Regions from separate parts of the Zhongshania borealis genome, predicted to be linked through region 2. Evidence: riboswitches for the same ligand, from Rfam matches in the RefSeq annotation. Region 2 holds a riboswitch; the other holds the start of a gene.

Region 1 (7,311 bases), on a different contig from region 2:
CACTGCAACACTATTTTCAGTTTGTTCTGTGAACATCGCTAAGGCTTTCTCCACTAGCTGCGGGCTAAGCAGATAACCATGACGATATAATCCATTAACCGTGAGCAAGCCTGACTCACAGTTAACTATCGGTAAATTATCCGGCATCGCTGGCCGACAATGTGCGAAGGCATGCAGTAAGGTCGCCTCAGCAAAACCGCTGTGCACACTGTATAGCGCCGACATTAATTCCAAGGTCGAGCGCACGGTAACCGGTTGCATAGATTCACTTTCTATTTCTGTCGCGCCAATCACATAACAATTACCGGGACGCGGCGAGATATATAATTTGTAACGAGGATGCATCAAACGCACCGGCCGTTTGAAATTCACCTCGGGCGCATGCACCCAAAGTACTTCGCCGCGAACGCCTCGCAAACCCGGTAGCTGAGATTTCGCGCCGAGCCCTCGACTGTCTACCACCCAATCAAAGCTCTGTTCGCCGCCGCTTAGTACAATGCGCCCGGGGCTAAGTTCAAGCACTTCACTGTATTCAAACCACTGACCACCAAGCTGGGTAATTGCCATTTCTAGCGCGACGAGCAATGCCGAGTTATCGAGATAGCCTTCGTCCACAAGGTACAGCGCCGAACTGTAATGCTCAGCGAGTTCGGGTTCTAATCTTCGCAAACGTTCGCGATCTATGCGCTCAACGCCGTCCGCCCGATCTGGTATTTTTGCCTGTAAGCATTGTTCAAAATGGCGCAGACTGGATTTATCTAAGTCATGCGCGACCACAATACTGCCATCAACACCGTAGTGAATATCCTGCCCCGTTTGCTGAGCTAATAAGGCAATTTGCGCTGGCCACCACGTCAGCGCCATTAAGCCCCAATCAAAAACTTGGCGTTCAGCGCTAGCCACTTCGCTATAGGGCGCCAGCATCGACGCAGCCACCCGCGCCGCACTTAACTCGCCGGCGCGACTGCCGCGATCGAACAAACTCACGCGATGGCCGAGCAGCAGTAATTTCCATGCGAGCAAGCGACCAAGAAGGCCTGCGCCTGCGATGCCGATGCGCAAGGAGTGGCAGTTCGAATGGCGGATATCGGACGCGTCGCTCATACGTCAGACTCCAGCCCCCCGACGTCGGACTCGTCATTACACCTTCTGATATATCTCACTACCCAACTCTTTAAACTCTGCTGATTTTTTCTGCATCTCGGCGTCGAGTTCTTGCTCTTCCAATTTTGCTGCGTAATCGCGAACGTCTTGGGTGATTTTCATTGAGCAGAACTTAGGCCCGCACATAGAGCAAAAGTGCGCGACCTTGGCCGATTCCTTGGGCAAAGTTTCGTCGTGATAGGATCGCGCCGTATCGGGATCAAGGCCGAGATTAAATTGGTCTTCCCAGCGAAATTCAAACCGCGCGCGACTTAAGGCATTGTCACGCAGCTGGGAGCCCGGATGCCCCTTTGCCAAGTCCGCTGCGTGTGCGGCAATTTTATAGGTGATAATCCCGGTCTTAACATCATCTTTATTGGGCAGGCCCAAGTGCTCTTTGGGCGTGACGTAACACAGCATGGCGCAGCCATACCAGCCTATTTGCGCGGCGCCAATGCCCGAAGTGATGTGGTCGTAGCCAGGCGCAATATCGGTAGTTAGCGGGCCAAGTGTATAAAACGGCGCTTCGTCGCAATGCTTTAGCTGCTCGGTCATATTCTCATGAATCATTTGCATGGGTACATGACCGGGACCTTCTATCATGACCTGCACATCGTGCTTCCATGCACGCTTTGTGAGTTCACCCAAGGTACGAAGCTCGCCGAACTGCGCCTCGTCATTGGCGTCTGCCACCGAGCCGGGACGCAGGCCATCACCAAGCGAGAAGGACACATCGTAGGCCTTCATGATCTCGCAGATGTCGTCGAAGTGCGTGTAGAGAAAGTTTTCCTTATGGTGCGACAAACACCACTTGGCCATAATCGAGCCGCCCCGCGACACAATACCGGTAACGCGTTTGGCTGTGAGGGGCACATAGCGCAGCAACACTCCGGCGTGAATCGTAAAATAATCGACGCCCTGCTCAGCTTGTTCAATTAGGGTATCGCGGAAAATCTCCCACGTTAAATCCTCAGCCACACCGTCAACTTTTTCCAAGGCCTGATAAATCGGTACTGTGCCCACTGGCACGGGTGAATTGCGCACAATCCACTCACGGGTTTCATGAATGTTTTTGCCGGTAGACAAATCCATCATGGTATCTGCGCCCCAGCGAATGCCCCAGGTCAACTTGGCAACCTCTTCTTCAATTGAGGAACCCAATGCAGAGTTGCCAATATTGCCATTCACTTTAACCAAAAAATTGCGGCCAATAATCATCGGTTCTAATTCGGGGTGATTAATATTGGCAGGAATAATTGCGCGGCCACGCGCTACTTCGTCGCGAACAAATTCTGGTGTAATTTCTTTCGGAATACTCGCGCCAAACGCGTTGCCCGGATGCTGAAAACCCAACTCACCCGGCAGCTCACCCGCTTCTTTCGCGGCAGCTAGGGCCATGTTTTCACGAATGGCAATGTATTCCATTTCTGGTGTAACAATACCGCGGCGCGCGTAGTGCATCTGGCTAACGTTCTTGCCCGCCATTGCTCTGCGGGGGTTTCGTTTTAGATCGAAGCGTAATTGTTGCAAACTCAGATCCGCTGCCCGTTTACGGCTATATTCTGAGCTGTCACCCGCCAATAACTCGGTGTCATTGCGATCGAGAATCCACTGATCACGAATCGGCGCCAGACCTTTTCGTATATCGATATTTGCATTGGGGTCGGTGTAAGCACCCGAGGTATCGTAAACCCGAACTGGTGCGTTTGGCTCCAAGCGTGTTGTGCCGTCTGTCGCCTGTATTGGCGTTGGCGTGAGTTTTATTTCCCGCATCGGCACCTGAATATCAGCGCGACTTCCCTGCACATATATTTTTGATGAACCAGGCAAGGGCTCTACAGAGGCGGCATCAACTTGGGCGGTATCGCGAAGCAGTGGATAATCAGAACTCATTACTTTCCCCTTTTGCGCGCAAACTAGCGCGAGTCTTTTAATTCGACTGTTTTAAAAAATAAAACCAAAGAAGGAAAATTCGATCGGATCTCAGAACAACAAATGACAGAGGGACCTCTGCTGAGAAGATCTTGTTTCCTACGCTGGCATTATCCAGATCAGGTCTACGGGATTCGAAAACGATCTCAGCCATTGCGTATTATCTACGCGGGCACCCCGACAAGAGCGATGAGTGTATGTCGCAAACTAAGCGATAGCAAGACCAACAATCCAAAGAAAAATATCGGCACAGAAAATGCTTGTTGCAATAGGCAGACAACTAATTGAATTTTAATTAAATAGGCCGATGATCGAGACATGACAAGGGTTTTCCCCAATCGCCAATATCTCTCCACCATCCATATTTATCAGCAGACTCACAGATAGAGTGAATTCGCATCGGCAAGGATTGCAAAGCGAAACTTATTTGCACCAAAAAGGAACATCTTATGCAGTTTATTTTAAATTATTTTCATAGGTCAATTTCCGCGACGCTACTGTTTATTGGCATCGCGGCCTTGCTGAGCGCCTGTGGCGGCGGCAGCTCAGGCACACCCCGAACCTCAGTTACCGCATTAACTCTTAGCCCTCAAACGGTGCAGTTCGACAAGGGCGACACCTATAAATTTACCGCGTCGCTATCGTCACCGAGCGGTTCAGCGGAAGACGTCAGCGATAAAGTAAGCTGGACAAGCTCGAATGAAACCGTCGCAAGCGTGGATTCAAGCGGACTGGTTAGCGGTCTAAGTGCTGGCACAACGACCATCACAGTAGTGTATCAGGGGAAAAAGGCCTACACAGTCACAGACGGCGTCACCATAACCGAGCCAGAACCGGACACTGCACAAGCAAGCGAACAAAGTGTGACAGCCAATGCAGGTGCTCCCAACATTAGCGGCAAGGAAGCCAAATCGGCACCAACGACTCCAAACCAACACAACGTGCACGCTAATTCGCTACATCAACTTAGTAGCAAGAAAGCCACCTTGGCCGTTAGTGATGCCATTCTCGAGAGCATCACGGTGACGCCAGCAAGCACAACTATTGCCGCCGGCTACGCGCAACAGTACACCGCAACAGCCATTTACTCCGACGCCAGCACGCAAGACATTACCAACATCGTAAGCTGGAGCGCCAATGACTCGGAGCTTGATATAAACGATATGGACGGCCTAGTCACAACACCAACAGACGCCGCTGGAGAGCTGATTTATATCAGCGCCTCGCTAGGTGAACTCATTTCAAACCCCGCGAAATTGCGCGTAAGTTCAGCCATCCTTGAAAGTATTACTATCGAATCTCCCAACGCCGATTCGGACGAAATGCCAGCTCGCTCAGAGCTGCAGTTTGCGGCGATAGGACACTTTTCTGATGGCAGCATCCTCGATTTGACGAATGCTTGTCACTGGTCAATTGTCGAGGAATTTCCCGATGATATAGACGTCAGTGTCGGCGAAATTAGCAATGATGCAGACAGTATCGGGAGATTAAATACGTTCAGCCCCGGCACTCTTGTTGTAGGCGCTACGCTTGGCGCAATGAATGCTGAATACCCGGTCGCGGTCAACAATGCGGTACTAACAGGCTTGAGTCTAAATCCACCAGCAGTCGCGATACCAACGAATAGCCAGCAACAACTAAGTTTAATCGCCTACTATTCTGACAATACTAGCCGCGACGTAAGCGACGCGGTCAAGACCGTATGGTCAAGCAGCGACAGCAATATTGCTACTGTGGGCAATGCTGGAAAATCCGGCCTCGTTATATCCCAAGACGCCGTCGCTAGCACTACGATTACGGCGACTTACCTGGACCAAACAAGCCCTACAATTTTAACGGTAACTCCCGCAGTTTTAGAGTCCATAAGCCTCAGCGAACTTTCACCACTGGCCCTAGACAGCAGTCAACAAATCAGTGCCACGGGTCATTACAGCGACGACAGTACGCGCGACATTAGCAATCAAGTTACTTGGTTCAGCACAACCGGCAATGTGATACTCAGCAATGCCAATGGATCTCGCGGCCTTGCTACTGCAATGAGCGAAGGTCGCGATATCGTCAGCGCGCGTTTTAATGGAATCGAGACGAGCGGCGAACTCATCGCAAATTAAACTCGGCGATAGCCGAGACAAAAATTCGCGCGTTCCGAAGGGAATATAGCCAATAAAAAAACCCCGCACTTTTCCAATGCGGGGTTTTTATTAGTTGAACAATTTATATCAATGAATAGCGCTACTACGCATCTATATGCTACAAACTCACTGTCACCGCTTTCACTACCGCTAGCGCTTTGGCTCTAGCCTCTTCGATGTCGCTGCCGCGCGCAAGCGCCACACCCATACGACGCTTGCCGCTAACCTCGGGTTTGCCAAATAATCGCAGCTGGGTATTCGGCACATCAAGTGCGTGATCAAGATTGCCAAACCGGGGTCGTGTAGAGCTTCCTTCCACCAACATTACCGCCGACGCTGATGGGCCGTGTTGCTGAATATTGGGGATGGGCAGGCCGAGAATTGCGCGAACATGCAGGGCAAATTCTGATTGGTCTTGAGAAATCAATGTCACTAAGCCTGTGTCGTGCGGACGTGGTGAAACTTCACTGAAGATTACCTCGTCGCCTTTTACAAATAGCTCCACACCAAACAAGCCCCAGCCACCCAACGCAGTGGTGACTTGCTCAGCCATTTCCTGGGCGCGTTGCAATGCAATTTCTGACATTGGCTGCGGCTGCCATGATTCTTGATAATCACCGTCTTGCTGCAGGTGACCGATGGGTGCGCAATAACTGGTTGCGGTGTCTTCACCGTCGCTGCTCCGATGGCGAATGCTCAGCAAGGTAATCTCGTAATCAAAATCGACAAAACCTTCGACAATGACGCGACCTGCACCGGCGCGACCACCCTCTTGGGCGTACGTCCACGCCGCATCTATTTCAGCGGGACGACGCACAAGACTTTGGCCTTTGCCTGAAGAGCTCATGATCGGCTTGATCACACAGGGCAAACCGATTTCAGCCACTGCCGCATCAAACTCTTCTTTGCTATCGGCAAAGCGATAAGCCGAGGTCGGTAGTTCCAGCTTCTCCGCCACAAGCCGACGAATACCTTCACGATTCATAGTCAGCTGTGCTGCCCGCGCCGTCGGCACCACGTTATAACCTTCGCGCTCTAGTTCGACTAAGGTGTCCGTGGCAATGGCTTCAATTTCTGGAACGATATAATCAGGTTTTTCTAATTCAATGACTCGCCGCAATTCCGCGCCATCGAGCATCGAAAAAGTGTAGCTGCGATCGGCAACTTGCATCGCAGGTGCGTTGGCGTAACGATCGCAGGCAATGACTTCTACACCGAGACGCTGCAGCTCAATGGCCACTTCTTTACCGAGTTCACCTGCACCGCAAAGTAAAACTTTGCAAGCGCTTTCGCTAAACGGCGTGCCTAAAGAAACCATGATTTTCCTCACAAAAATAGCAACAAAAAGTAAGCAGTAATCAGCTCATTACATACAGCAATTGCAGAACCAGATACGCGTAAACACCCGCGAGTACATCGTCGATCATGATGCCAAAACCGCCATGCACTTTGGCATCGAGTACCCGAATCGGCCACGGCTTCCAAATATCAAACAAACGAAATAAAACGAAGCCCAGCGCAATCCACGTTATATGCATTGGCACCATAAACAGCGCAATCCACAGCCCGACGAATTCATCCCAGACGATACCGCCGTGATCATGAACACCTAGGGCATCAGCAGTAGCACCGCACAAATAAACACCAAGGACAAAAGCCAAAATCAGTACAACCACATAATACGCTGGCGGCAAAAATTGCAGACCATACCAAAACGGCAGCGCCGCTATCGTGCCGAAGGTGCCGGGCGCTTTTGGAGCAAGTCCGCTACCAAAACCGACCGACAATAAATGCACCGGATTTTTAAGCAGTGAGACAGGTATTTTCATTTTAATAACGCCTCAAAAATGTTGGTAACCCGCCGCCGGCGTTATCTCACTGCCGTCGGCGGCATAACACTGTATGCCATTACCGGCGTCAACATAGCCGATCTCGGTAATCGCTAAATTCAATTCTGCACTGAGCGCGGCAAGTGTCGCCCGGTGCTCTGCAGGTGCAGTAAAACACAGTTCATAATCGTCGCCCCCGCTCAGGGCAAATTCCACTGCACGCTCAGGACACGTTTTCACAAGCGCGGCCGACAGGGGTAACTTCTCGGTATTAA
Region 2 (7,311 bases):
ACGACGACTTAAACAAGCTAGAGAAAAGCGCACTAGTTATGAAGGAAGCGCTGCGCATGTATCCACCAGTGCCGGTCATTCCTCGTCGCACCATTAGAGAAACTGAGATTATGGGCTACCGAATTCCAGCCAATACTGGTATTGGGATTTCTCCTCTCTTCACTCACTACATGGAAGAGTGGTGGACCGAGCCTAAAAAATTCGACCCTGAACGCTTCTCGCCCGAACGTGCGGAACACAAAAAGCACTTCTATCAGTGGATTCCCTTTGGTGGCGGCAATCACAAATGCATCGGCCTAAATTTTGCTGAAATGCAGGTTAAGCTATTCTTATTCCACCTTTTGCGTGACCACAAAATTAGCGTAAGACCCGGCTACGAAATGCAATTTAACGTTGTACCTATTGTGTTCCCAACCGACGGCCTACCGATCACCATTACTAAACGCGCGTAAGCCACTATTAACTTCACCGCCATTATCGACGCACGGTATTTACAGTCGTCCATAATGGCGGTCAAGCTCCACTCTCCTCCAGATAAGCCCCAATTCAGCAACAGTGTTAATCAATTTGCACTAGAGCCCTCATTAAAAGAATGTGATAAAAACTACGCCATAAGCTTACAACATCAATTTTGTTGAAGGTGGTATCGCCTCCTACAGCGACACCACCGGGCTGCGAACAAAAACTAAAAATACATCAGAAATGATGATTGCTAATAAGAACAACAACATCGAGGTATTGCTTTGTCTCCTTCTGTCTCCCGCCTAACGCTTATGCTGGTCGTGCCCGTATTACTCTTTAGCGTGGCGATCAGTTACTACTATTCCACCCTTGGCATCACTGCAACTGACAACGCCTATATTCGGCAAGACAAAATTTCAATTAGCGCCGAAGTCGGCGGCGTTATTATTGGCGTGGCCGTAAAAGAAAATCAGCAGGTCGCTAAGGGCGACTTATTGTTTCGTATAGACCCAGAGCCATTCCAGCTGGCCGTATCAGAAGCCAAGGCCGCCATGGCAACGGCCGCAGCCCGCTACGAGCAACTGCAAACCGCCTACGCAACTTCGCATATTGATATTGAAAGCGCAGAGGAAGAGGTCGCCTACTACCAGCGCGAATATCAGCGCCAGCGCGACTTAGACAAAACCAGCGTTACCAGCCAATCGGCACTGCGCGCCGCTGAACACGCGCTATCGCAAGCCATTGCCAGACTCGCCTCCGCGAAAGCCGACGCCGAACAAGCGAAGGCCGCACTGTCTAGCGGAAGCGCAGAATCGGGGGAGTACCCCGCCCTTCTCGCCGCCAAAGTACAGTTCGAAAAAGCACAGTTAAATCTGTCTCGTACCGAGATACGTTCGCCGATCAGCGGCGTGGTCAGCCAAATGGACCGCCTCCAAATCGGCCAGTTAATGGTGCAGGGTCTACCCGCCGTTAGCGTTGTAAAAGCAGATCACAGCTGGGTAGAAGCGAATTTCAAAGAGACTGACCTCAGTCAGATTCGCGTTGGCCAGACTGCCGATATCAGCGTAGACAGCTACCCTGAAATGAAGCTCACTGGCAAAGTAGCAAGTATCGGCGCTGGCACCGGCTCTGAATTTTCAATACTCCCAGCCCAAAACGCCAACGGCAACTGGATAAAAGTGACCCAGCGCGTACCTGTGCGGATAAGCATTGACAACAAGCCCGACCGGCAACTGATTGCGGGGCTTTCGGTCAATGTCCGAATCAACACTGGGGAGTAACACCGCAAACGACGAACCTGCCCTCACCGCCCGCCACCACGGCGTATTAATGGCGGCGGTGATGATGGTCACGGTCATGCAGATCCTTGACATGACCATCGCCAACGTCGCACTGCCGCATATGCAGTCCAGCCTTGGCGCCACCATGGACACGGTTAGCTGGATATTAACCAGCTATATCATCGCCACGGTAATGACGATCCCGTTGGTTGGCTGGGTTTCAGACAAACTCGGTTCGCGCACAACCTTTCTGTATGCCGTTGGCGGATTTTTAATTGCCTCTGCGCTCTGTGGCGCGGCAACATCCTTGACGCAAATGGTGTTTTTCCGAGTGCTACAAGGCGCCTGCGCGGCGTTTATCGGTCCGATGTCGCAAACAATTCTGTTCGACATTAACCGGCCCAGCAAACAGGCCTCAGCCATGTCGATGATGGGAATGGTGGTAATGATTGCCCCCATTACTGGACCCATGCTCGGCGGCATACTCACCGACACCCTCAGTTGGCGTTGGGTCTTTTATGTTAATTTGCCGATCGGTATTCCAACATTAATTATACTTGCGTGGTTACTGCCCTCGCGGCCTATTGTGCCACGCCGATTAGACCGCTTTGGCTTTATAGTTTTGGCCGTTGCCCTTGTTTCTATGCAGTTGATGCTAGATCGCGGCCAACATAAAGACTGGTTCGACTCATGGGAAATCATTATCGAACTGATTATTGCGCTGTCGGCAATATGGATATTTTTAATCCATTCGCGCTCAACGGCAAACCCGCTCTTCCCATCCGGCTTGCTAAAAGATAAGAACTTCCTTGGTGGCCTCACCATCATGTTAATTCTTGGCTTAGCCAATGTCGCCATCGCCTCCGTATTGCCAACCATGTTTCAGCATCTGTTTGGCTACAGCACCATCGATACCGGCTTGCTACTCATGCCGCGAGGCTTAGGCATAATGATTAGCATGTTTATCGCCAAGCGTTTAATGCAACACATGGACCTGCGCTACTTAATGAGTGCCGGCTACCTAATTTGTGCTGCAGCACTCGCAATGATGGTGACATGGTCCCTTGAAATGGATTCTGGGCCAATTCTCTCGTCAGGATTCATACAGGGTTTAGGCCTTGGCCTGCTATTCACCCCAGCAACAATGGCTGCGTTTTCCACCCTACCGCAGCAATTTCGACCAGACGGCTCTAGCCTGCTAAACCTAGTGCGCAATATTGGCGGTAGCTTTGGTATCTCGGCCATATTTACCCTAATCTCGCGCAATAGCCAAATTAGTCATGCCGACTTAAGCAGCCATATCACCCCCTACAGCCTGCCCGGAATAGATCCCCTCACCGCCGCCGCGCGATTAGGCGACACCGGGACAGCAGCTCTACAATTAGTCGACTTGGAGATTCAGCGGCAAGCAAGCATGATCGCCTACTTGGATAACTTCTATGCCATGGCCATACTTCTGCTGTTAATTTCCATCCTGCCTCTATTACTGAAACCAATACACCTGAATAATAGGGCCACCAACTAGCACACTGACGTCTAAGCACCCCCTCAAAATGACCACGAACGCCCTATACACTGATCTGTCCGGCTACTACGACCTAATGTGTGCCGACATCGACTACACATCCCAAAGCAATTGCGTGCGCAGACTGCATCAAATCTTCGGCAACGATCGCGCTAGCCATCTCGACCTTGCCTGCGGCACCGGGCCGCATGTTCAACACTTTGCCGACTTTGGCTTCCAAAGTAGCGGCTTAGATATTAACCAGCCCATGCTAGACATTGCCCGACAGCGCTGCCCCAACGCCGACTTCAGCCTGCAGGACATGTGCAATTTTGGTGTCGATAACCCGCTGGGTTTAATTACGTGCTTTTTGTATTCCATTCACTACAGCGGCAGTATCGATCAGCTAAAAGCTTGCATTGTCAGCGTCCACCGCGCGCTGAACACCGGCGGGGTCTTTTGCTTTAATAGCGTCGACAAACATAAAATCGATACCACCGCATTTGTACGCCATACCGCCGAACAAGATGGCAGCCATTTTAGCTTTAGCTCCGGCTGGCGCTACGACGGCCAGGGCGATAAGCAGTCACTACGCTTAAAAATTGAAAAAACCACCAACAACATCACGCAGGTCTGGCAAGACGAACATCCCATGGTTGCCGTTAGTTTTAATGAATTAAAAGCGCTGCTCGAACCTTATTTCGAAGTACACATCTTTGAGCATGATTATGACAAGCTCATTCTTTGGGACACAACATCAGGCAATGCAATTTTTTGCTGTGTAAAAATATAAGCCGCAAAAATATACTTTTCAGTGCCCATGTAATCGCGAGAACGCGCGGCGGACGCCAAGCTGACAACATTCCAGCTTAGCGGTATTTCTGTTATTATCCGCCAGCAAAACCTAAGGGGTGGCTACGGCCTGAGATGCCATTGGAGACACCAATGCAAACCCTTGAACCTGATCCGGTTAATACCGGCGTAGGAATAGGTCAACAATCCTCTTCACGTCGCACACCGGGTCTCTTTCACTTCAGCACCACCCGAGAGAGAACCATGAAACACCTAGCCAAGCCCCACACCTTAGCCTACGCCATTAGTCTTACTGCTATCATGGCCAGTAACGCCGCTTATGCTGCAGACGCATTAAAAATCGAAGAAGTGATTGTCACCAGCCAATTTCGCGACACCAGCCTACTCAACCTTGCCAGTAGCGTTAGCGTATTCGATGCGTCAAACATTGCGGCAAGAGGCGCGAGCAATATCGAACAACTCTTGAACATGGCGCCCAATGTTAATTTTTCGGCCGGCGCGTCCCGGGGCCGTTTCTTTCAAATTCGCGGCATTGGCGAACGCAGTCAATTTATCGATCCCATTAGCCCCTCGGTTGGACTTATTATTGACGGCGTGGATTTCAGCGGCTTGGGCTTGGCAGCCAGTACGCTCGACATAGACCAAGTAGAAGTATTGCGCGGCCCACAAGGGACCGAATATGGCGCCAATGGCCTTGCTGGCCTCATTACAATGCGCAGTTCAGCACCCTCAGCCTCACCATTATTAAGAGTCTCAGTCGAAGCTGCGCAATACAATAGCTACAAACTTGGCCTTGTCGCCAGCGGGCCCCTAAATGAAAAGCTAAGCTACCGTGTCGCCACACAAAATCAGCAAAGCGATGGCTATATCAAAAACCGGTTTTTAGATCGCGACGACGTCAACAATATTGATGAGTCGATCTTGCGCGGTAAAATCCGCTACCAAGCCGCCGACGACCTGCTGTTGGATTTCTCACTGGTATACCTCAACGCCGACAACGGCTATGACGCATTTTCACTAAACAATACCCGCACCACATTATCTGACCAACCAGGTCACGACAGCCAAGAATCCGTGGCGGGCTCTATTGTTACCAATTGGTCGGCCAGCCAGCGCTTTAGCCTTGAATCGGTGCTCAGTATTGCCGATTCAAGCACCGAGTATGGCTACGATGAAGACTGGGCTCACGTTGGCTACCACCCATATGAATTCAGCTCGGCCGACAACTATCAGCGTGACAAAGACAATATAAGTGCAGATTTTCGGTTTATTTCCACAGCGCAATCCTCCTTATTCAATGACAGCACCAGCTGGGTAGCTGGTGCCTTTCTCCGTAATGAGACTGAAGAACTGAGCAGAAATAAAACCAAAGATCTTATGCCAAACGGCAATTTTACCAGCCAATTTGATACCGAAAATTATGCCCTCTACGGCCAACTACGCAGCAAGCTGAGCCCAAGCGTCGACTTAGTAAGCGGCCTAAGAGTTGAACAACGCAATGCCGACTACAGCGACTCCTTAGCAGTAGAATCAAACAACGATGAGAATTTATGGGGCGGCAATATCACCCTTGAATACCAGTACAGCAATGACACATTAATTTACGGCACCTTGTCTCGTGGTTATAAAGCGGGCGGCGTGAACGGCCGTATCATTTCTGCATCGACCACCAATTCTGAAATTACGCCAGATATGTATGAGTTTGACACTGAGCATATGCTGAATTACGAATTGGGCCTCAAAGGCAGTTGGCTAGACAATCGCCTGCAAGCCCAAGTAGCAGCATTCTACCAAGACCGCAGCGACGTCCAAGCCAAACAGTCGATTTTCGATCCCAATAATTATTCATTCGACGATTACCTGAGCAATGCCGCCAAAGGCAAAACTACGGGCCTAGAGCTTGAGATGAATTATCTGGCCAGCGATACCATTCGCCTGTTTGCCGCTGCGGGCTGGCTGAGCGCCGAATTTAGGGACTTCACCAGCGTCACCCATGTCGATGCCAAGGACGATAATACTGGCGCAGCGCTACCGCCAGTCGACATGGATGGCCGTGAAGTTGCTCACGCGCCCCATTACCAATTCTTTATCGGCAGCGAAGTCGCGCTTATGGCTAATCTTGTCTTGCGCGTAGAAGTCGAAGGCAAGGACGAATTCTATTTTTCCAATAGCCACAATGAAAAATCGGCGAGTTATGAGCTGGTCAATGCACGCCTAACATACCAAGGTAGCAACTGGGACGTATCACTCTGGGGGCGTAATCTGGCGAATGACGACGTCCAAACCCGCGGTTTTTATTTTAGCAATGCCTTTGGCAACGACCCCGCCAAAAACTACGTACCCGAAACCTATTACCAACTCGGCGAACCTAGAGTTGCCGGCATATCTGCTAACTACAGCTTCTAAAACGCCAAGGCGGTGTAATGCCGCCCTATTTCCAGACAAATAGCGCATTGGACCCCCAATATGAATCTTTCAGTTGAAATTAGCATGTACCCCTTAAAGGATGAGTACATTCCCGCTATCCAGAATTTTATCGACCGTTTAAACACCCATCCAAAATTACAGATATTAACCAACACCATGAGTACCCAAATATTCGGTGACTATGATTTGGTCATGGATGTCATCAAACAAGAAATACGTAAATCCTACGAGCAATTTGGCCGCGCCATATTCGTGTGTAAGTTTATCGATGGCGACTTAAGCCCGGCTACAGACAATGCTTAACCCCGATACAGTAAGCGCGATTAAAGCCGCCGCACTCGCCATGTCACTGTGGGAGCTCCTTGCCGTGATATTAGCCCTGGCCTATTTGCTCCTCGCCATGAAGGAACACATCAGCTGTTGGTATGCCGCATTCATCAGCACCACCATTTACTTATTTTTATTTTGGGATGTGAGCTTGCTGATGGAATCTGCCCTGCAAGTCTTCTACTTGTTCATGGCCGTGTATGGCTGGTGGCAATGGCGACACCACGCCGACAAACAACAGGACCTTGCCATTCATTGCTGGTCAGTCAAAACCCATCTAATAGTCTTCGCCACTGTTGGCGTGCTAACACTTGTCTTTGGCTATGGTCTTGCACAAAATACCGAGGCCGCGCTGCCCTACTTGGACTCCTTCACCACCTGGGGCGCCGTTATCACGACCTATATGGTAACCCGCAAAGTGTTGGAGAATTGGATCTACTGGATTGTTATCGACGCTGCCTCAGTTTACCTATACCTAGATCGCGGACTCTACCTCAC

The links. Region 2 has a riboswitch for thiamine pyrophosphate ahead of ABD836_RS05890 (TonB-dependent receptor). Riboswitches for the same ligand answer to the same signal wherever they lie in the genome.
Region 1: linked by a shared signal. The riboswitch ahead of thiC (phosphomethylpyrimidine synthase ThiC) and the one ahead of ABD836_RS05890 (TonB-dependent receptor) in region 2 are both predicted to bind thiamine pyrophosphate.

Annotation. Positions count from the first base shown of each region.
Region 1 covers NZ_BAABDM010000002.1:55,061-62,371, forward strand. Annotated here, with positions in the region: gene thiO (glycine oxidase ThiO) at 1-1,104, opposite strand, end outside; gene thiC (phosphomethylpyrimidine synthase ThiC) at 1,141-3,036, opposite strand; TPP riboswitch at 3,155-3,265, opposite strand; gene ABD836_RS06520 (Ig-like domain-containing protein) at 3,525-5,186, shown strand; gene purT (formate-dependent phosphoribosylglycinamide formyltransferase) at 5,326-6,525, opposite strand; gene ABD836_RS06530 (phosphatidylglycerophosphatase A family protein) at 6,566-7,036, opposite strand; gene thiL (thiamine-phosphate kinase) at 7,049-7,311, opposite strand, start outside.
Region 2 covers NZ_BAABDM010000001.1:1,247,338-1,254,648, forward strand. Annotated here, with positions in the region: gene ABD836_RS05870 (cytochrome P450) at 1-452, shown strand, start outside; gene ABD836_RS05875 (HlyD family secretion protein) at 744-1,742, shown strand; gene ABD836_RS05880 (DHA2 family efflux MFS transporter permease subunit) at 1,717-3,267, shown strand; gene ABD836_RS05885 (class I SAM-dependent DNA methyltransferase) at 3,296-4,039, shown strand; TPP riboswitch at 4,144-4,251, shown strand; gene ABD836_RS05890 (TonB-dependent receptor) at 4,303-6,465, shown strand; gene ABD836_RS05895 (YkoF family thiamine/hydroxymethylpyrimidine-binding protein) at 6,526-6,789, shown strand; gene pnuC (nicotinamide riboside transporter PnuC) at 6,782-7,311, shown strand, end outside.